One region of the Pantoea trifolii genome, then DNA from elsewhere that is predicted to be linked to it. Evidence: predicted binding sites of a transcription regulator. Region 1 holds the regulator's gene; each other region holds the start of a gene.

Region 1 (7,479 bases):
TGAACATGCCGAGGCTAATGGCCAGCACCGAATGCAGATATTCGCTGCCTGCCAGGCTGAAGCTGGCCACTGCGCCGAGGGCCATGAGCCAGGCTTTCGGGTTGATCAGCTGCAGCAAGCCGCCTTGCCAGAACGGCATCTGCTTCACCGTCACATCATCGGTTTCCAGCTTTTCATACTCGGCGCTGGCGATTTTCCACGCCAGCCACAGCAGATAAAGGCTACCGGCAATCTTCAGAATCAGATGCAGCGAGGGATAAAGCAGGATGAGACCGCCGATGCCGAATGCCACCATCAGCAACATGACTTGCATACCAATCATGATACCAATGAGCAGCGGAATGGTGCGCAGGAAGCCAAAATTAGCACCCGAGGCGGTAAGTAACATATTATTGGGCCCGGGCGTGATGGCCGCGACCCAAAGAAAACCTAACATTGATAAAAAAAGACTCAGTTCCATGTATATTCGGGTGCTCCTCACCCAGTAAAGCGAACAACCCATCGAAGCTATCAGCGACTTATGCATCAGACAAGCCTTTACCCAAGCTATTTTGATCGCCCCAGCGGCGAGCGCTTTACCCCCCTGCGCGGATTCAGTAACGCGCATTTGCAAACACTGCTGCCGCGTATTCTGCGGCGCCGCGTCACGTTGCGTCCGCACTGGCAGCGTCTTGACCTTCCGGACGGCGATTTTGTCGATTTAGCGTGGAGCGAAGATCCGGCGCAGGCACGTCACAAGCCGCGCATGGTGATGTTTCACGGCCTGGAAGGCAACTTTCGCAGCCCGTATGCGCATGGCCTGATGCAGGCGTGTCAGGCGCGCGGCTGGCTGGCGGTGGTGATGCACTTTCGCGGCTGCAGCGGCGAGCCTAATCGCTTGAAGCGCATCTATCACTCCGGTGAAACCGAAGATGCCACCTACTTCCTTAACTGGCTGCAGCGTGAATGGGGCAGCGTGCCGACCGCTGCAGTCGGCGTTTCGCTGGGCGGCAACATGCTCGCTTGCCTGCTGGGTCAGCAAGGTCACGATGTGCCGATTGATGCCGGCATCGCCATCTCAGCGCCACTGGCACTGGAACCGTGCAGCGGCAAATTGGATGTTGGCTTTTCGCGCTTCTATCAGCACTATTTGCTGACGCGGCTAAAAAAGAACGCTACGCGCAAACTGCACGCCTGGCCCGGCACGCTGCCGGTCGATCTCAGCCAGTTACGCGCTTTCCGCCGCTTACGCGAATTCGATGATGCCATAACGGCACGTGCGCACGGTTTTATTGACGCCAGCGACTATTATCAACAAGCCAGCGCGATGCCGCTGCTCACTGGCGTGCGTAAACCGCTGCTGATCATTCATGCGCAAGATGATCCCTTTATGACTGATGCCGTGATCCCGCAACCTGACCAGCTGTCAGCCTCCATTCAGTATCAGCTGACGCAGCAAGGTGGCCACGTCGGCTTTGTCGGCGGCACCTTGCTTAAACCGAAAATGTGGCTGGAACAGCGCGTGCCCGACTGGCTCTCAACTTATCTGGATGTGTAATAGTGATTATTCCCTGGCAACAACTCGAAGCGGAGACGCTGGAAAATCTGATTGAAACCTTCGTGTTACGCGAAGGCACCGATTACGGCGAGCAGGAACGCAGTTTGCTGCAAAAAGTCGCCGACGTGCGCCGCCAGCTGGAGCGCGGCGACGTGGTGCTGGTGTGGTCGGAACTGCATGAATCGATCAATATTATGCCGAAGGGTGAATTTCGCGGCTGATGCACCCCGCGGCAATTCGTGGTAACAATGCTCATCGCCGGACTTCACAGGGAGCTCTGTTATGTCAGCCAGGCATCCAATTATTGCCGTCACCGGTTCCAGCGGCGCCGGAACCACCACCACCAGCCTCGCCTTCCGTAAGATTTTCCAGCAGCTGAACCTGCATGCGGCGGAACTCGAGGGCGACAGTTTCCATCGCTTCACGCGTCCGGAAATGGACATGGCGATCCGCAAAGCACGCGATCTCGGTCGCCACATCAGCTACTTCGGCCCGGAAGCCAATGATTTCGGTCTACTGGAGCAGACGTTCAAACATTACGGTCAAACCGGCCTCGGCGAATCACGCAAATATCTGCACACCTACGATGAAGCGGTGCCGTGGAATCAGGTACCGGGCACTTTCACGCCGTGGCAGCCGCTACCAGAAAACACCGATGTGCTGTTTTATGAAGGCTTGCACGGCGGCGTGGTCACGCAGCAGCAAAATGTGGCGGAGCATGTCGATCTGCTGGTTGGCGTGGTGCCGATTGTTAACCTTGAGTGGATTCAGAAGCTAGTGCGTGACACCGGCGAGCGCGGCCATTCACGCGAAGCAGTAATGGATTCGGTGGTACGTTCGATGGAGGATTACATTAACTTCATCACGCCGCAGTTCTCGCGCACCCACATTAACTTCCAGCGCGTGCCGACCGTTGATACCTCAAACCCGTTTGCCGCCCGCGAAATTCCCTCGCTCGACGAAAGCTTCGTGGTGATTCATTTCCGTGGCCTGGAAGGCATCGCGTTCCCCTATCTGCTGGCGATGATTCAGGGATCGTTTATTTCCCACATCAATACGCTGGTGGTGCCGGGCGGCAAAATGGGATTGGCGATGGAGCTGATTATGCTGCCGCTGGTACAGCGACTGATTGAAGGGAAGCGGATTGAATAGGTTTGGTGCGGGCGGTGAAAAGGGAGGCATGAATGCCTCCCCTTCGACCGATTACAACTCGACAACCTCATAGCTGTGGGTAATTTCCACGCCTTTACCCAGCATGATCGCCACCGAGCAATATTTTTCCGCCGACAGATCAACCGCGCGCGCAACCGCTTTATCGCTCAATGCTTTGCCGCTGACAATAAAATGCAGGTTGATAGTGGTAAAAATGCGTGGCGCTTCTTCACGGCGTTCTGAGGTGAGTTTCACTTCGCAATCGGCCACATCGCTGCGCCCTTTTTGCAGGATCGAAACCACATCAATGGCGCTACAGCCGCCTGCGGCCATCAGCACCATCTCCATTGGACTTGGCGCTTTGTCACCGGAATTACCGTCCATTAATACCTGATGGCCAGATGAGGATTCTCCGAGAAAGGTAAGACCTTCCACCCATTTCACTCGTGCCTGCATTATTCTCTCTCCTGAAGCGGCGGTTTTGCCGCCAGAGTACGCTTTCACCTGACAAACAGCAATCCAGAGTAATCCCCCTTGTGCTGAAGCGAGACAACACAAGACAGCTCGCAAAAGCTGTGCTACAAACAGTGCTGAAAATATTTTCGTCATCACAGACGAAGGCCGGAAGAATCAAAAGCGTAGCTTAAGAGTCCACCCGGAATAATTTTTCCTTTACTGGAAACGCTCGACGATTAAACCGCCTGACAGGGAAAAATGCCCCCTGTGTTTTGGGCACGATTACAACAGAGGATAATAGCGAATGGTTCTCGGCAAACCGCAAACAGACCCTACACTCGAATGGTTCCTGTCCCATTGCCATATTCACAAATATCCATCCAAAAGCACGCTCATCCATCAGGGTGAGAAAGCGGAAACGCTGTACTACATCGTAAAAGGTTCCGTAGCGGTACTGATTAAAGATGAAGAAGGCAAAGAGATGATTCTCTCCTACCTCAATCAGGGAGATTTCATCGGCGAACTCGGTCTTTTCGAAGAAGGCCAGGAACGTAGTGCCTGGGTACGTGCGAAGTCTGCCTGCGAAGTGGCTGAAATTTCATACAAAAAATTCCGTCAGCTGATTCAGGTAAACCCGGATATTTTAATGCGACTTTCGTCGCAAATGGCGCGTCGTCTGCAAGTCACATCTGAGAAAGTGGGCAACCTTGCCTTCCTCGATGTCACCGGACGTATCGCGCAAACGCTGCTAAATCTGGCCAAACAACCAGATGCGATGACTCACCCAGACGGGATGCAAATCAAAATCACCCGTCAGGAGATTGGTCAGATCGTGGGCTGCTCACGCGAAACCGTGGGTCGTATCCTGAAAATGCTGGAAGATCAGAACCTGATCTCCGCACACGGTAAAACCATCGTCGTTTACGGCACCCGCTAATTTCTTCTCACCCACGGCGTGATGGCAACATCGCGCCGTTTCTATTTGCGATGAGCTGATGTGGCGTCGAATCATCTATCATCCCGAAGTTAACTACGCGCTGCGGCAAACGCTGGTGCTGTGCCTGCCTGTGGCTCTCGGCTGGCTGTTTGGCGATCTGCAAAAAGGTCTGCTGTTCTCATTAGTGCCGGCCTGCTGCAACATGGCGGGTCTGGATACGCCGCACAAACGCTTCTTCAAACGCCTGATTGTGGGGGGTTCGCTGTTTGCCACCGGCAGTTTCCTGATGCAAATCCTCACCGCTTATCAGGTTCCGCTGCCGCTGATTTTGCTGGCGTTGCCGCTGCTGATTGGCGTGACCGGCGAAATCGGCCCGCTGCATGCACGATTGCTGCCCGCGACTTTGATTGCCGCTATTTTCACGCTCAGCCTGGTTGGACGCATGCCGATGTGGGTGCCGCCGCTGCTCTACATTGGCGGCACGCTATGGTACGGCTTATTCAACTGGTTCTGGTTCTGGCTGTGGAAAGAGCAGCCGATGCGCGAGTCGCTCAGCCTGCTGTTCCGCGAGCTGGCGGATTACTGCGATGCCAAATACACCTTACTGACGCAGCTGACCGATCCGGAAAAAGCGCTGCCACCGTTGCTGGCACGTCAGCAAAAGGCGGTCGATCTCATCACCACCTGCTACCAGCAAATGCATATGCTGTCGGCCAGTCGCGATAACAGCCACAAACGCCTGACGCGCGCTTTCCAGGTGGCGCTGGATTTACAGGAACACATCTCGGTGAGTTTGCATCAGCCGGAAGAGGTGCAGAAGCTGGTTGAAGAGAGCCACGCCGAAGCGGTGATTCGCTGGAACGCCAAAATCATCTCGGCGCGACTGCGCGTGCTGGCGGATGCAATTCTCTACCATCAGCTGCCAGACCGTTTTCATATGGAGAAACAGCTCGGCGCGTTGGAGAAAATTGCGCGCCAGCATCCGGATAACCCGGTCGGCAACTTCTGCCTGTATCACTTCAGCCGCATCGCCCGCGTGTTGCGTACGCAGAAGCCGCTCTACACGCGTGACCTGATGGCCGATCGCCAGCGCCGTTTGCCGCTGTTACCCGCGCTGCGCAGTTATCTGTCATTCAAATCCACCGCGTTACGCACCGCGGCACGCTTTGCCGTGATGCTGATGTTTGGCAGCGCGCTGGCGCTGTTCTTCAACATTCCCAAACCTTACTGGATTCTGATGACCATCATGTTCGTCAGCCAGAACGGTTACAGCGCGACGCGCGTGCGCATCCAGCACCGTGCGCTGGGCACTTTTGCCGGATTGCTGATCGCCGCCGCGTCGCTCCAGCTGGCGGTGCCGGAATCGATCACGCTGCTGTTTATGCTAGGGATCACGCTGGCGAGTTATCTGATCACGCGGAAATATTACGGCTGGTCGATGATTGGCTTCACCGTCACGGCGGTGTATTCGCTGCAGCTGCTGTCGCTCAACGGCGCACAGTTTCTGCTGCCGCGCATGATGGATACCTTGATGGGCTGTTTGATTGCCTTCGCCGGGATGATTTGGCTGTGGCCGCAGTGGCAAAGCGGACTGCTGCGCAAGAACGCGCACGATGCGCTGGAAGCCTATCAGGAAGCGCTGCGAATGCTGTTAGGCCCGGAACAGTCGCCGGAGAAACTGGCTTATCAGCGCATGAAGGTTAATCAGGCGCACAACGCGCTGTTCAACTCATTGAACCAGGCATCGAGCGAACCAGGCTTTAATCTGCAATACCTGAAAGATATGCGCATGTGGGTTACGCACAGTCAGTTCATCGTCGAGCATATTAACGCCATGACGATTCTGGCGCGTGAGCACACCATGTTGACGGCCAAGCTGGCGGAACGTTATCTGCAATCCTGTGAAATCGCGCTGCAGCGTTGTCAGCAGCGACTGGCGTATGATGGGCCGGGCAACGACAGCAATATTCTGGAAGCACCGGAGAATCTCAATGAAGGGCCGGTGACGATTGTCGAACAGCATGTGAAGCGGATTTTGCAGCACCTCAACGTGATGCACACCATCTCTTCGCTGGCGTGGAGCCAGCGACCGCATCATGGCCGCTGGCTCAAGGTGTTACGTCCGAAAGCGGATTAAGCGGCCAGCACCTTTTCAATCGCGCTGGCGAAACGCGTCATGCCTTCGGCGATATCGGTAGGTTCAATCACCAGCGACGGCACAAAACGGATCACGTCGGTACCGGCGGTGAGAATCATCAGCCCTTCCGCTGCAGAAGCGTTGAGGATGTCACGCGCTTTGCTGGCGAACTGCGGCTTCAGCGCGGCACCAATCAGCAGCCCTTTGCCACGAATCTCGCTGAAGATAGCGAATTTGCTGTCGATGGCTTGCAGCGCTTCAACGAACTGCTGACGACGTGCTTCAACGCCTTCCAGTACTTCTGGCGTGTTGATGATATCCAGCGCCGTTTCAGCGATGGCACAGGCCAGCGGATTGCCGCCGTAAGTGGTACCGTGAACGCCCGGCGCCATCACCGAGGCGATTTCGTTGGTAGTCAACATCGCGCTCACCGGGAAACCGCCGCCCAGCGCTTTCGCGCTGGTAATAATATCGGGCTTGATACCGTAATGCTCATACGCAAACAGTTTGCCGCTACGTCCCATACCGCTCTGCACTTCATCCAGCACCAGCAGCGCATTGTGTTCATCGCACAGCGCGCGCAGACCTTGCATAAACTCTGGCGTGGCCGGCATTACGCCGCCTTCGCCCTGAATCGGCTCGACCACGATGGCGCAGGTGTGATCATCAATCACCGCTTTTACCGCATTGAGATCGTTGAACGGCACATGCACGATATCCGCCGGTTTTGGACCGAAGCCATCGGAGTATTTCGGCTGGCCGCCAACCGACACGGTGAACAGCGTGCGGCCGTGGAAGGCGTTATGGAAGGCGATAATTTTGCTTTTGAACGGGCTGTGTTTTTTGCAGGCGTAATAACGCGCCAGCTTGAATGCTGCTTCGTTGGCTTCCGCACCGGAGTTACCGAAAAACACCCGATCGGCAAAGGTCGCGGCAATCAATTTACTCGCCAGACGCAGCGCTGGTTCGTTGGTGAACACGTTGCTGGTGTGCCACAAGGTTTCGCCCTGGGTTTTCAGCGTTTCCACCAGCGCCGGATGACAATGGCCCAATGCAGTCACCGCGATGCCGCCAGAGAAATCGATATACTCCTTGCCCTGCTGATCCCACACTCGGCTGCCTTTACCTTTTACCGGCACAAACTGCGCAGGTGCATAAACAGGCAAAATAACGTTATCGAACGTTTCCCGGGTTACCGCTAGTTTTTCCGCTGCCATTGACGACCTCATCGGGTTATTTGTTGAGCTGATGTGAAAATAT
Region 2 (7,479 bases), 920 kb from region 1:
GCTCAGCCACTTCCCGTTATCGCTCACGCTGGATGACAGCAATGCCATGATGCCGGATCGCCTACTTTCGGCGCAGCATCAGGTGCAAGTCAGGGTGCGTATTTCGCGCGACGGCAGTGCCAATCCGCAGTCTGGCGACTGGTTTGGATTAAGCGCGGTTACCCCCTGGAATGGTCATCAGCAACTGGCTGTGGAAATTAATCAACAGCAGCCCTGAAGCGATACCTTACTGATCCGCACAGGGAGAGAAGAATGAATAACCGCCTGACCGGTCTGGCGTTAGCCAGCTTACTGCTGGTAGGTTGTGCCAGCTCAAAACCGGCTGACAATACGGAACCTGCACAGCGCAGCGATCCGTTGGAAGGCTTTAACCGCACGATGTTTAACTTCAACTACAACGTGCTGGATCCGTATGTTCTGCGCCCGGTGGCGGTAGCCTGGCGCGATTATGTGCCGGTGCCGGCACGTAGCGGCATAAGTAATGTATTAGCTAACGTTGAAGAACCTGCCAGCATGGTCAACGCCATTCTGGTGGGTGAGCCGCGCCAGGCAGGTATCCACTTCACCCGTTTCTTCCTGAACACCGTGTTAGGACTGGGTGGATTAATTGACGTGGCGGGAAAAGCCAATCCGGAGCTGGCGCGTGAAGTGCCGCATCGCTTTGGTAGCACGCTGGGACGCTATGGCGTTGGTTACGGTCCGTATGTTGAACTACCGGCTTACGGCAGCTTCACCATCCGTGAAGATGGCGGTGACTTCGTCGATACGCTCTATCCGGTATTAAGCTGGCTGAGCTGGCCGATTTCGGTGGGTAAATGGACGCTGGAAGGGATTGAAACCCGTGCACAGTTGCTGGATTCGGACGCCATTTTGCGTCAGCAGCAAGATCCGTACGCCTTCATTCGTAATGCCTACTTCCAGCGACATGACTTTATCGCCAATGGCGGTAAGTTGAAGCCGGAAGATAATCCGAACGCCAGTGCGATTCAGGATGATCTGAAAGATATCGATTCGCAGTAAAAGAAAAAGGCGACTCATTAAGTCGCCTTTTTTTATCAAGCTAAGCATCAGAACTTGTAGTTAAAGTTCGCGCCGTACAGCCAGGCTTTACCTTCAGAGTTAAAGGTATACGGGCCTTCTTTCACGGTGACTTTCTGACCGTGCATGTAAGAAATACCCAAGTCGACGGAAGCATCTTCATTGAACGCGTATGACGCACCGGCGCTCAACCATAGACGATCCTGATCCGGGATGGAGATAGAACGCTTATCGGCCGGAACCGGGCTGTCATCAAAGGCGATACCGGTACGGAAGGTCCAGTTGTCGTCATAGAAGTACGAGGTACCTAACGCGATACGATAGGCATCGTGGAAGCCTTCATCCTTGTAAAACAGCGTCTGGCCATTGCTGCCGGTGGCTTTCAGCTCCTGAAATTGGCTCCAGCTGGTATACGTAAGGCTATAGTGAACCGCCCATTGTGGTGCGACTTTATGGTAGCCGGACAATTCCCACATCTCAGGCAGATTCAGTGTCAGAGAACCCGGAATGGTTGAGCCGCCGGTACCGTAAGGCAGGCCTAACAGCTGTGCCTGTGGCAGAGAGTTCACGTAACCCGGCAGGCTGCTTTTGTAATCGCCGTCAAAGTCGATTTTAACTTCTGAGCGATAGGTGAAACCGAAGCGGTTGTTCTTATCCACTTCATACAAAATGCCGGCGTTCCAGCCGTAACCCCATTCATCACCCTTTAAATGGGCAATTTGGGTATCGGCAGGAATGCCCAGCGCTGCGCCAGATTCACCAGCATAACGCTCAATCTTCGCCTTGGCATAAACCGCATCAAATCCGATACCAAAGCTGAAATTCTCATTCAGTCGATAAGCGGTGCTGATATTAAAGTTGCCGGTCATCAGGTCGGTTTTGCCGCCATAACCCCCTGCGGTATAGCCATTATTGAATTCGGTTGCCAGACCATAGTTTGAGGTTGCAGACGCACCAATCCACCACTGATCGTTAATCGGATGCACATAGTGAAGATTAGGGATCCACTGATTCGGTGCAATATTCTTGGCATCAAGGCTGCGACCAGAAGGGCTTTGACCGCTAATATCCACTTCAGGGTCAATGTAAACTGCGCCGATAGAGAAAGAAGGGCGATCCATCAACGCCATAGTTGCCGGGTTACGGCTGGCAGAGGCGGCGGTATCACCCATCGCACCTTCACCGGAATACGCACGACCTAAACCAATTGCTGAGAATTCATTCAGTTGAAAGCCCGCGGCGTAAACATGAGAACAGACGAGCGTTACTGCAGCTGCCACAGCTGACTTTGCAAACAGGTTTTTATGGTTCATGACCACAACCTCATCTAGATTTATTATTTAACGTTGTTACGTCGCGTAACAAAGAGCGGCGAATTGTAGGGACTGACGACAAAACCACATATCAGACCAGTGCGACGAGTATAGGTCCGACCTGTGTATTTGTTGCAATATTGTTTTTTAAATATTTCTGATTTGATCGATAAAATCAGATCTGCTTAACAAAATCTTAGCGGTTCGACTTAAACATAACGTTCAATTTTGCTGTGGATCAATTTTTAGTGTGATATTCGTCACTTAGCGGCTTGATCGTGGATGTGAAAACGCAGCAGGCGTACACTTTGCGGCAGAAAATGATCCGATTGTGTTGAATTTATCGTCAGGAGAAAACCATGACTGATGCCATTAAAAAATGTAGTGCGAACGAAACGGCGGCCTGCTGCTGTGTCGATGTGGGAACCGTGATGGATAACACCGATTGCACCGCAAGCTGGTCTGGCGTGTTTGCCGATCGTCATGCGGCGGAAGCGATGCTGGCGCATTTGACTGAGCGCGCGCGTCAGGTGGAATCCGATCCTTGCGATATTCGCGCGGAATTTGCCAATGAAGGCGACGCTGTGCGCCTGTCTATCGACTTCACCTTTGCCTGCCAGGCGGAAACCCTGATTTTCCAGCTCGGCCTACGCTAATCCCGTCGCTGCCGAAACCCCTTCGGCAGCCTTAACTCATTTTCGTGTATTCCCTCGCACTTTTTTCCTCTGCTTATTGGCTACTTAGCAACACTTAGTTAACACTGATGATCAGGTCAGACCTGTTTGGCAATGATGCCCCGGTCAAAAATTACAGGTGATTGCAATGAGCAAAGCGCAGCCGCTGCTGACGCGTCAGGGCGAACGTATCGCCATAACCCACGGATTACGCACCCCTTTTGCCCGTCAGGCGACCGATTTTCACGGCATTCCCGCGCTGGAGTTGGGACGCATGGTGATCAGCGAACTAGTGGCGCGCAGTGAATTACCGGTCGAGATTATCGATCAACTGGTGTTTGGCCAGGTGGTGCAGATGCCGGAAGCGCCGAATATTGCGCGTGAAATTGTTCTGAGCAGCGGACTAAGCGTACATACCGATGCGTATAGCGTCAGTCGCGCCTGCGCCACCAGTTTTCAGGCGGTGGCAAACGTGACGGAAAGTTTGATGGCGGGCACCATTGATGTCGGCATTGCCGGTGGCGCGGATTCATCCTCGGTGCTGCCGATTGGCGTCAGTAAAACGCTGGCGCGTGCGCTGGTGGATCTCAACAAAGCGCGCAGCTTCAGCCAAAAACTCAGCATCCTGCGTCGTTTGCGTCCGCGCGATTTGTTGCCAGTGCCACCGGCGGTGGCGGAGTATTCCACTGGCTTACGCATGGGCGATACCGCCGAGCAGATGGCGAAAAGCCACGGCATCACCCGTGAACAGCAGGATGCGTTAGCGCTGCGTTCGCACCAGCATGCGGCGCGCGCCTGGCAATCGGGCGTACTCACTCAGGAAGTGATGCCGGCGTTTGTGCCGCCGTGGAAAGCGCCCATCGAGCAAGACAACAATATTCGCTTCAACGCCAGCGCCGCCGATTATGCCAAACTGCGCCCGGCATTTGATCGTCGCCACGGTTCGGTGACCGCCGCCAACAGCACGCCGCTGACCGATGGCGCCGCAGCGGTGATCCTGATGCGTGAAGGGCGCGCGCGCGAACTCGGCATTCAGCCGCTTGGCTATCTGCGCAGCTACGCCTTTACGGCGATTGATGTCTGGCAGGACATGTTGCTCGGTCCGGCGTACGCTTCGCCGTTGGCGCTGGACCGCGCCGGCATCACGCTCAACGATCTGACGCTGATTGATATGCACGAAGCCTTTGCCGCACAAACCTTAGCCAACCTGAAAATGTTCCGTGACGAACGCTTTGCGCGCGAGGTGCTGAATCGTCCGCATGCGTTAGGCGAAGTGAATGAAGAACGCTTTAACGTGCTCGGCGGATCGATTGCTTATGGTCATCCGTTTGCTGCCACCGGCGCGCGCATGATCACACAAACGCTGCACGAACTGCGGCGGCGCGGCGGCGGTTTAGGATTGGTCACCGCCTGTGCGGCGGGCGGCCTGGGCACAGCAATGGTTCTGGAGGCCGAATAATGAGCGAATCCGCCTTTCATTTACATATGCGCCTCGACCATGTCGGTGTGATTACCATCGATGTGCCGGGCGAGAAGATGAACACGCTGAAGGCCGAGTTTGTGCCGCAGATCAAAGCGGTGCTGGATGACGCGCGCAGCCATCAGGATTTAGCCGGATTAGTGTTGATCTCCGGCAAGCCAGACAACTTTGTTGCCGGTGCGGATATCAGCATGATCGCCAGCTGCAAAACGGCTGAAGAAGCTGAAGCGCTGGCAAAGCAGGGACAAGATGTGATGGCGATGATTGCCGCGCTGCCGTTTCCGGTGGTGGCGGCGATTCACGGTGCCTGCCTTGGCGGCGGCCTCGAACTGGCGCTGGCCTGCGATGCGCGCATCTGTTCGCTGGATGACAAAACGCGCCTCGGTTTGCCGGAGGTACAGCTCGGTTTGCTGCCGGGTTCTGGCGGTACGCAACGTTTGCCGCGCCTGATTGGCGTGCAGCAGGCGCTGCCGCTGATTCTCACTGGCAAACAGCTGCGTGCCAAACAGGCGCTCAAACTCGGGATTGTGGATGACGCGGTGCCGCAATCGATTCTGCTGGAAACGGCAATTGCACGCGTACATAAAGGAAAAGGCGCACGCCGGGAACTTTCGCGCCGCGATCGTTTACTGCAAGGACCGATTGCGCGTCAGGTGCTGTTTTCACTGGCACAGCGTCAAACCCACAGCAAAACCCAGGGCAACTATCCTGCGGCTGACCGTATTCTTGAAGTGGTGCGCATCGGTCTGGAGCAGGGCAGCAGTGCCGGACATGAAGCGGAAGCGCGCGCCTTTGGACAACTGGCGATGACGCCAGAATCGGCCGCGCTGCGCAGCCTGTTCTTCGCCTCAACTGCCTTAAAGAAAGACTCGATGGCCAGTGTTGAACCGCAAGCGCTGAAGCAGATTGGCGTGCTTGGCGGCGGATTGATGGGCGGCGGCATTGCCAGCGTCACGGCGCTGAAAGCCGGTTTGCCGGTGCGCATTAAAGACATCAATCTCGTCGGTGTGAATCATGCACTGCAATACAGCTGGGACTTGTTGAGCAACAAGGTGAAGCGGCGTCAGCTGAAAGCGGCCGAACGTCAGCAGCAGATGGCGCGCATTAGCGGCGGCAACGATTATCAAGGATTCAGCCAGCGCGATCTGGTGATCGAAGCGGTATTTGAGGATCTGGCGCTCAAGCAGCAGATGGTCAGCGAAATCGAAAGCCATTGCCAGCCGCACACCATATTTGCCTCCAATACCTCGTCGCTACCGATTGCCGACATTGCCGCCCATGCGCAGCGACCGGAAAATATTATCGGCCTGCATTACTTCAGCCCGGTGGACAAAATGCCGCTGGTGGAGGTGATTCCGCATGCCAATACCTCAGCGCAAACGCTGGCGAACACGGTGCAGCTGGCGCGTCAGCAGGGCAAAACAGCGGTGGTGGTGGCGGATCGTCCCGGCTTTTACGTTAACCGCATTCTCGCACCCTATATAAATGAAGCGATGCACTGTTTGCAGGAGGGTGAGCCGATCGAGCATATCGATCGCGCTTTAGTGAAATTCGGTTTTCCGGTTGGGCCGCTGCAGCTGCTGGATGAAGTGGGCATTGATGTCGGCAGCAAAATCAGCCCGATTCTCGAGCAGGCTTACGGTTCTCGCTTCAGCGCACCCAACGCCGCGAACGCCATTCTGGCTGATGGCAGAAAAGGGCGTAAGAACCACAAAGGGTTCTACCTCTACCAACGTTCGCGCTGGCCGGGCAAGCGCAAAGCCGATGCGTCAATCTACACGCTGTTGAACATCAAACCGCAGGCGAAGCAGAGCGAAGCGCAGATTGCTGAGCGCTGCGTATTGATGATGCTGAACGAAGCGGCACGCTGTTTGGATGAAGCGGTGATCCGCAACGCGCGGGATGGCGATATTGCGGCGGTGTTTGGCATCGGCTTCCCGCCGTTCCTTGGCGGTCCGTTCCGCTATATGGATCAGCGCGGCATTGGCGATATCGTCAAAGCATTAAGCTCATTAATGCAGCAACACGGCGAGCGTTTTGCGCCAAGTGAAGCGCTGATCGCAATGTCAGAACAGCAAACGAATTTTTACACTTCTGCACAATCGTGAATAGGCGCACAGATTCAGCGGGTTAGTTAGAGGGCTGCGCAGCGGTAAGCGCAGCACCATTCTGAGATATGCTTATTTAATAAACAACCGGTTGACTATACTGAAGCCATTGGGGTAAAACACACCGTTCATTCGCAGAATGAAGCGTCTGGTGCTGTGGTACCGGGCGATATCGACAAACAACAGCGGTGCTTTATGCAAGTTTTTATCATGCGTCATGGCGACGCAGCTCTGGAAGCAGCGAGTGATTCAGTTCGACCTCTCACCCTCTGTGGCTGTGATGAATCGAGAGCGATGGCGAGTTGGCTCAACAGCAAAACGCCAGCAATCGATCGGGTATTAGTGAGTCCGTATCTGCGCGCCGAGCAAACGCTGGCAACGGTACGTGAAACGCTGAAGTTGCCGGAAGGGCAGGATGTGTTGCCGGAACTGACGCCAGGCGGCGATCCCGCTATGGTAGCCAGCTATTTGCAGGTGCTGGCGCAGAAAGGGGTTAAATCGGCGCTGGTGATTTCACACTTGCCGCTGGTGGGTTATCTGGTTTCTGAACTCTGCCCGCAGGAAGCGCCGCCGATGTTCGCGACCTCTGCGATAGCCTGTGTGAACTTTGATGCAGAGGCCTGCGAAGGCAAGCTGGAGTGGCAGGTCAGCCCGTCAAAATTGGCTAAAGCAATTTAATTCTCTGAAATTGCAACTACTGTGGGCCGCATTCGCGGCCCTATCCTTTTGTAGCGCGGCACGTCACGGCAGTTCAGGCGGCTGCCACTCTTCCACTTCTATCAGCACCAGCAGCGCGGCGTCTCCGCCGAACATTTTCGGTGCCTGATGAAACGCCATCACATGCGGATGTTGTGCCAGCCACAGCG
Region 3 (7,479 bases), 1.7 Mb from region 1:
TGGCGGTCAGTTCCGGCTCACGCTGACGAATCGCAACGGCAATTTTGCGCAGCCAGTTGCCGCGTTCAACCGCGGGAAGCGCTTCCCAACCCGGCTGCGCCACTTCAGCAGCGTCGATGGCTTGCGCGGCATCGTGTTTACTGCCTTCCGGCACGCGCGACAGTAACGCCTCGGTTGCCGGGTTAATCACTTCTATCCACTTGTCGTTCTGATCGGCAACAAACGCGCCATTAATGTAATGTTGATGGTGTGTTGTCATGTGCAGGTTCTCCGCGATCGGTTTCGTTAAAGATTTGTGAAGTGCAGAGTGAAACAGATCGCGGTGTGGCACCTTTTTGTTATTGCCAATGCGACTTGAGGGATGGCAAAGAAGGGAAGAACAGCACGACAGACGCAGCATTCCTGGCGAAATGCCGCGCTTTCAGCGGCTTAGAAGCGATTCAAGCTATGTTAAATAAATGTCAGGAACCCGGCATCGCCGCGCCGCTGGCAATAAACCACGCCAAAAAACTGACGCCAGCAATGATGATGGCAATAGGGAAAAGCAGTCCGATTTTCATAGTCATTCCGTGAGTTAAGCGATCTGCACGATCGCGCGATGGGTTTTCATCATACTGAACAGCTGGAATTGCGTGGCGTCATCGACCTGACGCAGATGCTCACCTTTCTGATAATGAATCGCATGAATGTGACCCAGCTGGCGCCAGACCACAATCACCGACGCCAGCAGGGCGCAATTCTCTTCGCTCTGCACGCAATCCAGCGTGGCGTAGTGCGTCTCATCTAATCCATTAATAAAGACGTTAAGCGCCTGCGCCGGCACGATGGCGCGGATGTCATCCAGCATCACGCGGCTCACCGATTGTGACAGCAGTAGCCGCAATCTTTTGGTATTCATCTCAATCCTTCGTCCTGATGATTTTCCCAACGTTATACGGATTAAACGCCTGCGGGGAAAGTCTGGTGCGCGGCTTTGTGTGACTGCCATGTTAACGGTTGCAGTGGCAGTGAATCAAAAACTGTGCTGATCTACACAGCATAATAGAAAAATATGCTGAATAATAAGCCACTTATAAAAAACACTTCATTGCCTGCCTGCAAATGCGATTTTGTGATCCTTATGTTGACGACCCACCGAATTTTGCCAGCAACATCCGCTTTCCGGCAGCCATCCAAAGGCTGACGAAAAGCGGCCCACCGTAGACTGCCGGTAATCGGGAGACCGCCGGTTTCCTGTTGGCCTCAACCTTACGAAGGAATAACAATGAACAGTGCCATCATTGCAGGTATTTTCTGGCATCTGGTGGGTGCCGCCAGTGCCGCCTGTTTTTATGCTCCATTTAAGCAGGTGAAAAAGTGGTCCTGGGAAACGATGTGGTCGGTGGGCGGCATTATGTCGTGGCTGATTCTTCCCTGGGCGGTGAGTGCGGTATTACTGCCGAATTTCTGGGCGTATTACGGCAGCTTTAGTTTCTCTCAACTGATGCCGGTGTTTCTGTTTGGTGCTATGTGGGGCATCGGAAACATCAACTACGGGTTGACCATGCGCTACCTCGGCATGTCGATGGGCATTGGGATTGCTATCGGTATCACTTTAGTGGTGGGAACCCTGATGACGCCGCTGCTGCAGGGACGCTTTGTTGAGCTATTCAACTCGACCGGTGGACGTATGACGCTGCTCGGCGTGTTTGTTGCGTTGATTGGTGTGGCGATTGTTTCACGTGCCGGCCTGTTGAAAGAGCGGGCGCTGGGCATCAACGCTGAAGAGTTCAACCTCAAGAAAGGGCTGATTCTGGCCGTAATGTGCGGCATCTTCTCGGCTGGCATGTCGTTTGCAATGGATGCCGCCAAGCCGATGCATGAAGCCGCAGCCAATCTGGGTATCAATCCGTTGTATGTGGCCTTGCCAAGCTATGTGGTGATCATGGGCGGCGGTGCATTAGTCAATCTGGCTTATTGCTTCATCCGTCTGGCGGTAAAAACCGATCTCTCAGTACGCCGTGATTTCTCCGTCGCCAAACCGATGCTGCTGGCCAATATCGCGTTTGCCGTGCTCGGCGGCACCATGTGGTATCTGCAGTTCTTCTTCTACGCCTGGGGCCACGCTAAAATCCCAGCACAGTACGACTTTGTCAGCTGGATGCTGCATATGAGTCTCTACGTGCTGTGCGGTGGCTTGGTTGGTCTGGTGCTGAAAGAGTGGAAATCAGCGGGTCAACGTCCGGTGCGCGTGCTGTCACTGGGTTGTGTGGTGATCATCATTGCCGCCAACATTGTCGGATTAGGGTTAGCAAACTAATAAAAAGCCTGACGCACACCTCGCGTCAGGCTTTAACTTTCTCAGATGAGAGTTCACGATGCGGCAGGAAGCGCTGCCGCCACGCACTCGGCGTTAAACCGGTTTCCCGCGTAAATACCACCGAAAAGTAGTTACTGTCATCGAAACCGCAACGTGCGGCCACTTCACTGATTAAGCAATCCTGCGTCCGCAGCAGATACTTCGCCTGGCACAGTTGGAGCTGCCGCAAATAGTGACCCACGGTCATACCGGTTTGCTGGCGAAACAGCTGTTTTAACGCGCGCTCGCTTAACTGATTCTGCTGGCAAAACACCGCCAAATCGAATGGACGGCTGATGGCACCTTGCAGCGCCGACATCAGCAGATCCAGTTGCTCACCTTCAGGCAATGCCCAGGGCCGATCGGCAGCATAACCGTGACGACGCAAAATCAGCGCGAGTTGCAAAAACAGCGCTTCGGAGAGTTGAATCGATAGCGAATCACTTTTGCGGCTCTCGCGCTCAAGTTGGCTAATCACGCCACGCGCCAACGCCATCCCGCGCGTGGTCAAACGCCAGCAGCCCGGGGAATCTTCTTCTTGCGGCGGCAGCAACTGACTCCAGTCGAGGCCAAGACGAAAGCGATCGCGGCAGTAAAGAATGTTATCCAGCGCCAGGTCGTTGACGCTGTCGTAGCTGTGGCAGTCGCTATCGTGAATGTAAAAAACGTCGCCGCAGGTTATCAACCATGGACGATCGTTCAACACATGCAGGCCGTTGCCGCGCCAGACGATAACGATTTCACTGAATTCATGACGATGCGGAGGGAAGGAGGGCTGTGGCATGCGCTCGGCCACAGCAATCGGCAGATTGGTGGCCGGAAAATAGTCTTCGCGCGTTAAGATTAGCGACATGAGGAAACGCTCCCGTTATAACATCTGCTGGCGCTCCGCTCTGGGCGCGCAGCCAAATTCTCGCCGGAACAGTGTGGAGAAGTGGTTGCTGTCACCAAATCCGCACTGGTAGGCAATGTCTGTTATGCGCATATCACTATGACGCAGTAAATGCCGCGCCTGTAACAGGCGAAGCCGATTCAGGTAACGCTGCGGTGTATTGCCGGTTTGCTGCTTCATCTGGCGGTGCAGGGTACGCAGCGACAATGAAAAACGATCGGCTAAGGCATCCCACACAATCTCTTCACTGTAGTGCTCATTGAGCCAGTCGAGCAACCGATGTAAGCGGGCTTCCTGATCCTGTGATTGATCGTTGTGAGCCGCTTCGCGCAACAACACCAACAGTTGCAGAAAAAGTTGTTCCTGACGTGCGTGCCGTTCCAGCGACCACGCATCTTGCTGCTTCATCTGCGTAACGATTTGCAGCGCCTGCGCCATCACTTTGTGATTGATGCGCCAGTGCGATGTGTAGTGGTCCTCTTCTTCGCGCGGCAGAAGATCCTGCAAACCCGAGAGAAAACGGAATGCCGCCGGACTGCGATACAGCACGTTTGTCAGACATAAATTCTCCGTTTGCTCATAAAGATGGCGATCGTGATCGCGCACGAAGCACACGCACCCTGCGGATAAAGCCTGTGGCTGACCGTTAAACACATGAATGCCAGAACCTTGCTCCACCAATACAATTTCATGGAAATCATGATGATGCTCCGGAAATGCCTGCTGTGGCACGCGCGGCTCAATGGCGATGGCGTAATTCCCTTCCGGGAAGAAATCTGCGCTATGTAAAACGGTCATGATTCGCCTCTTTATTTGTTCAACTGTTGCCGAGTCTACGCAGGCGCCCCGCACCTTACCTTGAATTTTCACCTTAGTGACGCAGGAAAATGGCTAATTTTTCAAGATCTCACCAGCGATTGACGGAAATGCGGCAAGGCTCACATCTCTCTTCTTGTGTGGTTCTGTGAGCTTTCTCACGAACTTCTTTGTTAGCGTGCCAGTGACTATTACGCACTGGCAGTAAGGGGAAGGTGGCAAAAAGCAGGGATTTCTAATCTGTTGTCATCTCATCACAGGAAGAACACGCCATGAGTATGCGTAACATTGTTGCCATTGATTTAGGCGCATCCAGCGGGCGCGTAATGCTCGCACAATGGAGTTCAGCGAATCAGCAAATCAGCCTGCGCGAAGTTCGTCGCTTCACCAATCAGCGTGTGCGCCGTGCAGATTATGATTGTTGGGATTTGGAGCGACTGGAGCAGGAGATTCGTTTAGGACTGGCTCAGCTAGATGATGAAGGCATCGTGCCGGACAGCATTGGAATCGACACCTGGGGCGTTGATTTGGTGTTGCTGGATGCCAACGGCGAGCGCGTCGGCGAGGCGGTAAGCTATCGTGACAAGCGCACGGAAGGGCATATGGCTCAGGCCATTAATGACCTCGGCAAAAGCGTAATCTATCAGCGCACCGGTATTCAGTTCTTGCCGTTTAACACGCTCTATCAACTGCACGCACTGCATCAGCAGCAGCCAGATTGGCAGGAACAAGTGCAGCATGCGCTGATGATTCCAGACTATTTGCATTATCGCCTTACCGGGCAGATGAACTGGGAATACACCAACGCCACCACCACACAACTGCTAAATATTCACAGCGGCGAATGGGACAGCGATTTGCTCACCTGGGCTGGCGTGCCGGCTAAATGGTTCGGCAAACCAACGTCGCCAGGCAATACCGTTGGTTACTGGACCAGCGCCAGCGGCAACCACATTCCGGTGATCGCGGTTGCGACGCACGATACAGCGAGTGCGGTTTTGGCCACACCGTTAATGCAGGATGATGCCGCTTATCTCAGCTCAGGAACCTGGTCGCTGATGGGGATTGAGAGTTTGCAGCCTTGTGTCAGCACGGCGGCGCTCAATGCCAACATCACCAATGAAGGTGGAGCAGAAGGCTATCGTGTTCTGAAAAACATTATGGGTTTGTGGCTGCTGCAACGTGTCTGCACCGAGTTGCACATCACCGATCTCTGCTCGCTGATCAAAGACGCTGAAAAAGAACCTGCCTGTCGTGCGCTGGTTAACCCCAATCACAGTCGTTTTATCAATCCAGACAGCATGGTTCAGGAGATTCAGAACGCCTGCGTCGAACAGAACATGCCCGTTCCGCAGACGCCTGCCGCGCTGGCCCGCACCATCTTTGACAGTCTGGCCTTGCTCTATCGCCAGGTGATTGGTGAACTCGGCACATTACGCGCTGCACCGCTGCGTCAGCTGCATGTGGTGGGCGGCGGCAGCCAGAATCCGCTGTTAAACCAATTGTGTGCCGATGCCTGCCAGCTGCCGGTATTGGCCGGGCCGATTGAAGCTTCGACGCTCGGTAACGTCGGCTGCCAGCTCATTACCTTAGGCGAACTGCGTGACGTCAGCGATTTACGCCGCTGCATTAGCCAAAACTTCCCGTTAGAAAAATTTGAACCGTTGAACAACAGCGCCTTCGCTGCCCATCAGGCACGCTTTGCCGCGCTCAGCCAACCTGCTAAGGAACTTGCATATGACTAAGCTGATTGAACAGGCCTTCGAACTGGCCAAACAACGCTACGCTGCCATCGGTGTAGATGTGGAACAGGTAATGGCACAGCTGGATGGCATTCCGGTCTCGATGCACTGCTGGCAAGGTGATGACGTGCGCGGCTTCGAGAATCCGAACGGTGAACTGACCGGCGGTATTCAGGCTACCGGCAACTATCCGGGCCGCGCGCGTAATGCTGATGAGCTGCGTTCTGATGTTGAAAAAGCGATGTCACTCATTCCAGGTGCCAAGCGTCTTAACCTGCATGCGATCTATCTGGAGAGCGATAAGCCGGTTGATCGTGATGCGATTGAACCGAAACACTTCAGCAACTGGGTGGAATGGGCTAAGACGCACAAGTTGGGCCTCGACTTTAATCCAAGCTGCTTCTCCCACCCACTGAGCGCCGATGGCTTTACCTTGTCGCACGCCGACAAAGGGATTCGCCAGTTCTGGATCGATCACTGCAAGGCCAGCCGTCGCATCTCGGCGCACTTTGGTGAGCAACTGGGTACCGCATCCGTCATGAACATCTGGGTGCCGGACGGCATGAAAGACCTCACCGTCGATCGCCTCGCACCACGTCAACGCCTGGCAAGTGCGCTTGATGAAGTGATCAGTGAAAAACTCAATCCCGCGCACCACATCGATGCGGTAGAGAGCAAACTGTTTGGTATCGGTGCAGAAAGCTACACCGTGGGTTCCAATGAATTCTGCCTGGGCTATGCCAGCAGCCGCCAGACCGCACTAACGCTGGATGCCGGCCACTTCCACCCAACCGAAGTTATTTCTGACAAGATCTCCACGGCGATGCTTTATGTGCCGCGCCTGCTGCTGCACGTAAGCCGTCCGGTACGCTGGGACAGCGACCACGTGGTGATTCTTGATGATGAAACCCAGGCCATCGCCACCGAGATCGCGCGCCACAAGCTGTTCGACAAGGTGCATATCGGTCTCGACTTCTTTGATGCGTCTATTAACCGCATCGCGGCGTGGGTAATTGGTACACGCAATGCCAAAAAAGCACTGCTACGCGCGCTGCTGGAACCTACCGATCAGTTACGCAAGCTAGAGAACGAAGGGGATTACACCGGTCGCCTGGCAATGCTGGAAGAGCAAAAATCGTTGCCGTGGCAAGCGGTGTGGGAAGCCTGGTGTCTGCGCCACGATGTCCCTGCTGATGCCAGCTGGCTGAGCGAAGTCCGTCATTATGAACAACAAACACTGCGTCAACGTTAAGGGACACACCATGCAAAATATTCTCTCTTCCGCTTTTGTTCAGGGAATGGTTAAAGCGACCAGCGACATGTGGTTGAAGGGCTGGGATGAGCGTAACGGCGGCAACGTCAGCTTACGTTTACTGCCGGAAGAAGTTAAAGATTTCGCCGGTGATTTCTATGCTGAGCCGCGCTGTATTGAGCTGACCAAGCCTGCTCCAGCGCTGGCCAATGATTGGTTCCTGGTTACCGGATCGGGTAAGTTTTTCCGTAACGTACAGATCGACCCGGCTGATTGTCTGGCGCTGTTGCAGGTCGATGACAAAGGCTTGTCATACAAAATCCACTGGGGTTTGAGTAACGGCGGCCTGCCAACGTCAGAGCTGGCAGCTCACTTCCAGTCACACAGCGTGCGTAAGCAGGTCTCAAACGGCGTTGATCGCGTCATCATGCACTGCCAC
Region 4 (7,479 bases), 310 kb from region 1:
CTCGGTGGTGATTGTGATTGTCGGTTTTGAGCACTCCAGCAATCTGGCGGCGGCTTACGGCATTGCGGTAACCGGCACCATGGTGCTGACCGCCATTCTCTGTTCAACCGTGGCGATTCAAAACTGGCACTGGAACCGCTATCTGGTGGTGTTGATTCTGGTTGCCATGTTAATCATCGACGTGTCGCTGTTCTCCGCCAACCTGATCAAGGTGTTCTCCGGCGGTTGGCTGCCGCTGACGCTGGCGTTGATGATGTTCATCATCATGACCACCTGGAAAAGCGAGCGTTTCCGCCTGCTGCGTCGTATGCATGAGCACGGCAATTCCCTCGAAGCGATGATCGCGTCGCTGGAGAAATCGCCGCCGGTACGCGTGCCGGGTACCGCAGTGTATATGTCGCGGGCGCTGAACGTGATTCCGTTTGCCATGCTGCATAACCTCAAGCACAACAAAGTGTTGCATGAGCGTGTGGTGCTGCTGACGCTGCGTACGGAAGATGCGCCTTATGTGCACAATGTGCGTCGTGTGACCATCGAACAGTTATCGCCAACCTTCTGGCGCGTGGTGGCGAGTTACGGCTGGCGCGAAACGCCAAATGTCGAAGAGATTTTCCACCGCTGCGGCCTTGAAGGGCTGAACTGCCGCATGATGGAAACCTCCTTCTTTATGTCGCATGAATCGCTGATTATCGGCGATCGTCCGTGGTATCTGCGCCTGCGCGGCAAGCTGTTCCTCGCGCTGCAACGCAATGCGCTGCGCGCGCCGGATCAGTTTGAAATCCCACCGAACCGCGTGATCGAGCTGGGAACCCAGGTCGAGATTTAACGCTGCGCGCGTCACCAACTCAAAGTGACGCGCAATCCTCCGCTGGCGCGCTGGCTGAACTGCAAGCGAATGCCGTGCAGCTGGGCAATATTTTTCACGATGGAAAGCCCCAATCCGCTGCCGGTTTGTGCCTGTCCCGGCGGTCGCCAGAAGCGTTCACCCAACCTTGCCAACTGCTCATCGCTGACTCCCGGTCCGTTATCATCAACGGTAATGGCGCGAACATTGAGCTGCACATCAATGGTGCTGCCCGACGGCGAATAGCGCAGCGCGTTATCCAGCAGATTCCGCACCATCAAACCCAGCAATAGCGGATGACCGTTCATCACCGTTTCGGCGTGGCTGGTGAACTGCAAAGCGGTGTTTTGTTGTTCTGCCTGCGGGAAGTGCTCCGCCAGCAGGTTTTGCAGCAGCGGTGCCAGCGCCACCGGTTGAAACTCGCTGCGCAGATCGTCAGCTTCTACGCGTGACAGCGTTAAGAGCTGATCCACCAAACGCGTGGCGCGCACAATGCCGCTATCCAGCTGCTGAATCGCCCGTTTACGCATCGCTTCATCATCATCGGCCAGCTGAATCACTTCGCTCTGCACGCGCAGCGCCGCCAGCGGGCTGCGCAGTTCATGGGCGGCATCGGAGGTAAAGCGACGCTCGCGCTGTACCAGATGCGCCATGCGACTGAACAAGCCGTTGAGCGCCACCACCAGCGGCTTCACCTCTTTGGGCAAGCGCGTGTCCGGCAATGGCGTAGCATCATCCGGCGCTCGTTGATGCAGCGAAAGCGTGAGGCGCTTCAACGGGCGCAGTTCGAACCACACCAGCGCCAGCAGCAACAGCAGCATAAAAGGCATGGCGATCAACCACGGCAGCAGGCTACTGAGCGCCAGATCGCGCGTCATATCTTCGCGGTATTCCCACTCTTGCCCAACCACCACGCGATAACGCTTATCCGCTGAGGTGAGCCACACCAAGCGCCAGCTCTCTTTATCGCCGCGCAGGCGGCCATCGGTAAAGCCATCACGTTGGTAATCAAACTCTAAATCACGCCCATTTTCGCCGTCATTGAGCAGCGGCTGGCCGTCGGCGCTGAAAATGGCAAACGCCAGCGCATCGTCATCCTGATCGCCACGATGATGACGCAGGATCGACTTGGTGTTAGGCAGTTTTTCGTCCTGCAGCGAGGTGGGATCGAGCGTAATCAGTCGTTTGGCGAACAGCATTTGCTGAGTATCAAACAGCTCGTCTACCGTATCGCGGGTTTGGTGCCAGGCGCTGAGGCTGGCCAAGCCGCCGCACAGCATAATCAGCAGCACAAAGCCGATGGCGAGGCGCAGAAACAAACTCATTCTGCCGCTCCCAGCGTATAACCGACGCCGTGTACGGTGCGAATAAACTGGCTGCCGAGTTTCTTGCGCAGATGATGAATGTGCACCTCCACCGCATTGCTGGAGACATCTTCATCCCAGCTGTAGAGCTTTTCTTCAAGCTGACTGCGCGTCAGTACACGGCCGGGATTGCGCAGAAACAGTTCCAGCAGCGCCAGTTCGCGGCTCTTCAGGCTGACGGCTTCGCCATCGCACAGCACGCTATGGCTGCCGGGCGCCATCACCACTTTGCCGTGTTTGAGTTCTGGCTGCAGTTGGCCGTGACGGCGACGGATCAGCGCCTGCAAGCGTGCCGCCACTTCTGTCAGCGCAAACGGCTTGCACAGGTAATCGTCGGCACCGAGCTGCAATCCCTGAACGCGCTGATCGAGCGCATCGCGCGCGGTGAGGATCAGCACCGGCACATCCTGTCCTTGCTGGCGCCACTGACGCAGGATATCCAGACCATCGCGTTCCGGCAGCGACAGATCCAGCACCACCGCGTCCCAGGGCGCGGCCGCCAACGCCTGAAATCCGGCTTCGCCGGAGACAAACCAATCCACGCTGAATCCGAGTTTGATTAACCCGACTTTCAAACCGTCGCCAATCAGCGTGTCATCTTCTATCAGTAAAATGCGCATCTACTCTCCTTCTGTTAAGCGGAGTTATACGAAGCACAATCGCTCTTGTACAGCGAAAATCCCGGCAAATAGACTATTTTTCATGAATGTTAGCCCGACGGATTCTCTTAAGATCCTGTTAAGAACCTTATGGTGAAATAGCTTCCGTAAACCAACACATTCATGGAAAAGAGGTGACATATGAAAAAGTCTGCAGCCCTGTTAGCTATCATCGCCCTGGCCGCCACGCCGGTTCTTGCCGCTCAGCAAGGTGGCTTTGTTGATCCGAATGCGCCATCCGCGCAGGTGAAGTCTGGTGGCTTCAAAGCCGATAACACCAGCGTTGTCACGGTGAAACAGGCCGAAGAGATGAAGGACGATAGCTGGATCACCGTGCGCGGTACGCTTGAGAAGCAAATCGGTGATGAGGATTATCAGTTCCGTGATGCCACCGGCACCATGAAGGTCGAGATCGATCATAAACGCTGGAACGGTTTGACCATCACGCCGAAGGATCAGGTAGAACTGACCGGCGAACTGGATAAAGATTTCAACTCCATCGAACTGGACGTGAAACAGGTACGTAAACTGCCTTAATCCCTGCATCGGGGCCGCAGCAGCGGCTCCAATATCCCACCAAACTCAAATTCTCTCTGGTACAAGCGAAACGTTTCGATGGCGATCACATTTCCGTGATGCCGCCATTGAGTTGCCGTGCGCATTTTATACACTCCCGATCAGCGAAACGTTTCGCTGTGGAGTGGAAGAAATGAAAAAAGGTCGCTTGTTAAACGCTGAAGTCTCTCATGTGATTGCTCGCCTGGGGCACACCGATACGCTGACGATTGCAGATGCAGGCTTGCCGATTCCGGCTGGTCCACAGCGCATCGATCTGGCGTTAACGCCGGGTACGCCCGAATTTTTACAGGTGGTTGAGGTAGTCACGCAGGAGATGCAAGTCGAAAGCGCCCTGATGGCGGAGGAGATTAAGCAGCACAATCCGCAGCTCCATAGCGCACTGCTCGCCGTGCTCGAAGCCTTGCAACAGCACCAGGGGAATGTCATCACCATTCGTTACACCAGCCATGAACAATTCAAACAACAAACGCAGCGTAGTCAGGCGGTCATTCGCAGCGGAGAGTGTTCTCCGTATGCGAATGTCATCCTGAGCGCCGGCGTGACCTTCTGAGGCCGCTATGCAACCGTTATTGCAACTCAAAGGGATTGAAAAGTCGTTTCCCGGCGTGAAGGCGCTGAATGGCGCATCGCTTGCTGTTTATCCGGGACGCGTGATGGCGCTGGTGGGTGAAAACGGTGCCGGCAAATCTACCATGATGAAAGTGCTGACCGGCATTTACAGCATGGATGCCGGTTCCCTGCAGTGGCTCGGTCAGGATGTGGCGTTCTCTGGCCCGAAAGCGTCGCAGGAAGCGGGCATTGGTATTATCCATCAGGAACTTAACCTGATTCCGCAACTGACCGTCGCCGAGAATATCTTCCTTGGCCGCGAATTTGTTAACCGCTTTGGCCGTATCGAATGGAAAAAGATGTATGCCGAGGCGGATGCGCTATTAAAGCGCCTCAATCTGCGCTTCAACAGCCACAAGCTGGTGGGCGATTTGTCGATTGGCGATCAGCAGATGGTCGAGATCGCTAAAGTGCTCAGCTTCGAGTCGAAAGTCATCATTATGGATGAACCGACCGATGCGCTGACCGATACCGAAACGCTGTCGCTGTTCCGCGTCATCAACGAACTGAAAACGCAGGGCTGCGGCATCGTCTATATCTCGCACCGCATGAAAGAGATCTTCGAGATTTGCGATGACGTCACCGTGTTCCGCGATGGGCAGTTTATTGCCGAGCGCGCGGTGAGCGATCTCAGCGAAGAGAGCCTGATCGAGATGATGGTCGGCCGCAAACTGGAAGATCAATATCCACGTATCGATCAGCAGCCGGGTGAGATCCGCTTAAAAGTTGAAAACCTCAGCGGTCCGGGCGTTGATGACGTCAGCTTTACGCTGCGCAAAGGGGAAATCCTTGGCGTGTCGGGCTTGATGGGCGCGGGACGTACCGAACTGATGAAAGTGCTGTACGGCGCGCTGCCGCGCAGCAAAGGTAAAGTCACGCTGAATGGCCGCGAAATCACCACTCGCTCCCCGCAAGAAGGATTGGCGAACGGCATCGTTTATATCTCCGAAGATCGTAAGCGCGATGGTTTGGTATTGGGCATGTCGGTGAAAGAGAACATGTCGCTAACCGCGCTGCGCTATTTCAGCACCGGCGCAGGCAACCTGCGTCACAGCGATGAGCAGTTGGCGGTGGGCGATTTTATCCGCCTGTTCAACGTCAAAACCCCTTCAATGGAGCAGCCGATTGGCCTGCTGTCCGGCGGTAATCAGCAAAAAGTGGCGATTGCGCGCGGCCTGATGACGCGCCCTGATGTGTTGATTCTTGATGAGCCAACGCGCGGCGTCGATGTCGGGGCAAAGAAAGAAATTTATCAGTTAATTAATCAGTTTAAAGCCGAAGGGCTGAGCATCATTTTGGTGTCGTCGGAAATGCCGGAAGTGCTTGGCATGAGCGACCGCATCGTAGTGATGCATGAAGGCCATCTGAGTGGCGAATTTTCCCGTGAGCAAGCTACCCAGGAATCCCTGATGGCGGCGGCAGTCGGTAAGCAACACAGCGAGGAGTTAGTTGTATGAGCACCCAAACCTTACCCGCCAGCCGCCGTTGGTTCAGCAAAGCCTGGCTGCTGGAGCAGAAATCACTGATTGCATTGATCGTGTTGATCGCCGTGGTTGCCAGCCAGAGCCCGAACTTCTTTACGCTGGCCAACATGTTCAACATTCTGCAGCAGACGTCGGTCAACGCCATTATGGCGGTTGGCATGACGCTGGTGATTCTGACTTCGGGCATTGATCTTTCAGTGGGCTCGCTGCTGGCGCTGACTGGCGCGGTGGCGGCATCGATCGTCGGATTAGAGGTGAATGCGCTGGTGGCCGTTGCGGCTTCGCTGGCGTTGGGGGCGGCGATTGGCGGTATTACCGGCGTGATTGTGGCGCGCGGCAAGGTGCAGGCTTTCATTGCCACGCTGGTGATGATGCTGCTGCTGCGCGGCGTCACCATGGTTTACACCAACGGCAGCCCGATCAATACCGGTTTCAACGATAACGCCGATCTGTTTGGCTGGTTCGGTATCGGTCGTCCGCTGGGCATCCCTACGCCGGTGTGGCTGATGGTCGCGGTATTTGGTCTGGCGTGGTACATGCTGCATCACACGCGCCTTGGTCGTTACATCTATGCGTTAGGTGGCAACGAAGCGGCGACGCGTTTGTCGGGTATCAACGTTAATCGCGTCAAAATCATCGTTTATTCGCTGTGCGGCCTGCTGGCGGCATTGGCGGGCACCATCGAAGTGGCGCGTCTCTCTTCCGCTCAACCTACCGCGGGCACCGGTTATGAACTGGATGCGATCGCGGCGGTGGTGCTGGGCGGTACCAGCCTGGCGGGCGGTAAAGGCCGCATCATGGGCACGCTGATTGGTGCATTGATCCTCGGTTTCCTGAACAACGGCCTGAATCTGATGGGCGTATCGTCTTACTACCAAATGATTGTTAAAGCCGTCGTCATTCTGCTAGCGGTGCTGGTGGATAACAAAAGCAGTAAATAACTCTGACCTTCACACAGGATTTAAAAATGAAAAAGTTAACTGCATTGGCCGTCATTCTTGGCGCCACCCTTAGTGCTGGCGCGATGGCAAAGGACACCATTGCTCTGGTGGTTTCAACCCTGAATAATCCGTTCTTTGTGTCTCTGAAAGATGGCGCACAGAAAGAAGCTGACCAACTGGGTTATAACCTCGTGGTGCTGGATTCGCAGAACAACCCGGCGAAAGAGCTGGCGAACGTGCAGGATCTGACGGTGCGTGGCACCAAGCTTTTGCTGATCAACCCAACCGATTCTGATGCGGTGGGTAACGCCGTGAAGATGGCGAACCAGGCGAACATTCCGGTGATCACGCTGGACCGCGTGGCAGCACAAGGCACCGTGGTGAGCCACGTGGCGTCTGACAACCGTTTCGGCGGCAAAATGGCCGGTGACTTCATCGCCAAAAAACTGGGTGATGGCGCGAAGATTATTGAGCTGCAAGGTATTGCCGGTACGTCTGCGGCGCGCGAGCGTGGCGAAGGCTTCAAACAGGCAGCCGATGCGCACAAATTCAACATCCTGGCGAGCCAGCCTGCTGACTTCGACCGTACTAAAGGTCTGAACGTGATGCAGAACCTGCTACAGGGACATCCGGATGTGCAGGCCGTCTTCGCTCAGAACGACGAAATGGCGCTGGGCGCGCTGCGTGCACTGCAAACCGCCGGTAAAACCGACGTGCTGGTGGTGGGCTTTGACGGCACCGCTGACGGTGTGAAAGCTGTCGAATCAGGTAAACTGACCGCCACTGTGGCTCAGATGCCAGACAAGATTGGTGTGATTGGCGTGCAGACTGCCGATAAAGTATTGAAAGGCGAGAAGGTGCAGGCGGTTAATCCGGTTGACCTGAAGCTGGTTACCAAATAATAAGTAAAGAAAAGCAGGGCAACGCGCCACCGTCCTGGTGGCGCATCTTTCTGGATGAATCCCAATGACCACAAGCGCAAAACTGGCCGTTCTCGGC

The links. The regulator CRP, encoded in region 1, controls carbon source genes, mostly activating them, when cyclic AMP is high. The targets are predictions, from matches to a motif close to ATGTGANNNNNNTCACAT.
Region 2: the regulator CRP is predicted to act here: its motif matches at 2,600-2,617, upstream of NQH49_RS13505 (YfcZ/YiiS family protein).
Region 3: the regulator CRP is predicted to act here: its motif matches at 4,157-4,174, upstream of rhaB (rhamnulokinase).
Region 4: the regulator CRP is predicted to act here: its motif matches at 3,478-3,495, upstream of rbsD (D-ribose pyranase).

Annotation. Positions count from the first base shown of each region.
Region 1 is NZ_JANIET010000001.1:3,836,754-3,844,232, forward strand. It holds gene NQH49_RS17885 (LysE family translocator) at 1-460, opposite strand, end outside; gene NQH49_RS17890 (hydrolase) at 521-1,537, shown strand; gene NQH49_RS17895 (YheU family protein) at 1,540-1,758, shown strand; gene NQH49_RS17900 (phosphoribulokinase) at 1,820-2,689, shown strand; gene NQH49_RS17905 (OsmC family protein) at 2,741-3,145, opposite strand; gene crp (cAMP-activated global transcriptional regulator CRP) at 3,450-4,082, shown strand; gene NQH49_RS17915 (YccS/YhfK family putative transporter) at 4,141-6,219, shown strand; gene argD (bifunctional acetylornithine/succinyldiaminopimelate transaminase) at 6,216-7,436, opposite strand.
Region 2 is NZ_JANIET010000001.1:2,913,946-2,921,424, reverse strand. It holds gene ccmI (c-type cytochrome biogenesis protein CcmI) at 1-217, shown strand, start outside; gene mlaA (phospholipid-binding lipoprotein MlaA) at 253-1,020, shown strand; gene fadL (long-chain fatty acid transporter FadL) at 1,068-2,351, opposite strand; gene NQH49_RS13505 (YfcZ/YiiS family protein) at 2,711-3,007, shown strand; gene fadI (acetyl-CoA C-acyltransferase FadI) at 3,174-4,484, shown strand; gene fadJ (fatty acid oxidation complex subunit alpha FadJ) at 4,484-6,613, shown strand; gene sixA (phosphohistidine phosphatase SixA) at 6,809-7,291, shown strand; gene smrB (endonuclease SmrB) at 7,355-7,479, opposite strand, start outside.
Region 3 is NZ_JANIET010000001.1:2,104,873-2,112,351, reverse strand. It holds gene aldA (aldehyde dehydrogenase) at 1-259, opposite strand, end outside; gene NQH49_RS09830 (YoaK family small membrane protein) at 462-560, opposite strand; gene NQH49_RS09825 (hypothetical protein) at 575-898, opposite strand; gene rhaT (L-rhamnose/proton symporter RhaT) at 1,265-2,299, shown strand; gene rhaR (HTH-type transcriptional activator RhaR) at 2,325-3,191, opposite strand; gene rhaS (HTH-type transcriptional activator RhaS) at 3,207-4,028, opposite strand; gene rhaB (rhamnulokinase) at 4,319-5,791, shown strand; gene NQH49_RS09800 (L-rhamnose isomerase) at 5,784-7,040, shown strand; gene rhaD (rhamnulose-1-phosphate aldolase) at 7,051-7,479, shown strand, end outside.
Region 4 is NZ_JANIET010000001.1:4,150,550-4,158,028, reverse strand. It holds gene kup (low affinity potassium transporter Kup) at 1-826, shown strand, start outside; gene qseC (quorum sensing histidine kinase QseC) at 838-2,169, opposite strand; gene qseB (quorum sensing response regulator transcription factor QseB) at 2,166-2,828, opposite strand; gene NQH49_RS19355 (YgiW/YdeI family stress tolerance OB fold protein) at 3,009-3,404, shown strand; gene rbsD (D-ribose pyranase) at 3,577-3,996, shown strand; gene rbsA (ribose ABC transporter ATP-binding protein RbsA) at 4,004-5,512, shown strand; gene rbsC (ribose ABC transporter permease) at 5,509-6,480, shown strand; gene rbsB (ribose ABC transporter substrate-binding protein RbsB) at 6,507-7,382, shown strand; gene rbsK (ribokinase) at 7,447-7,479, shown strand, end outside.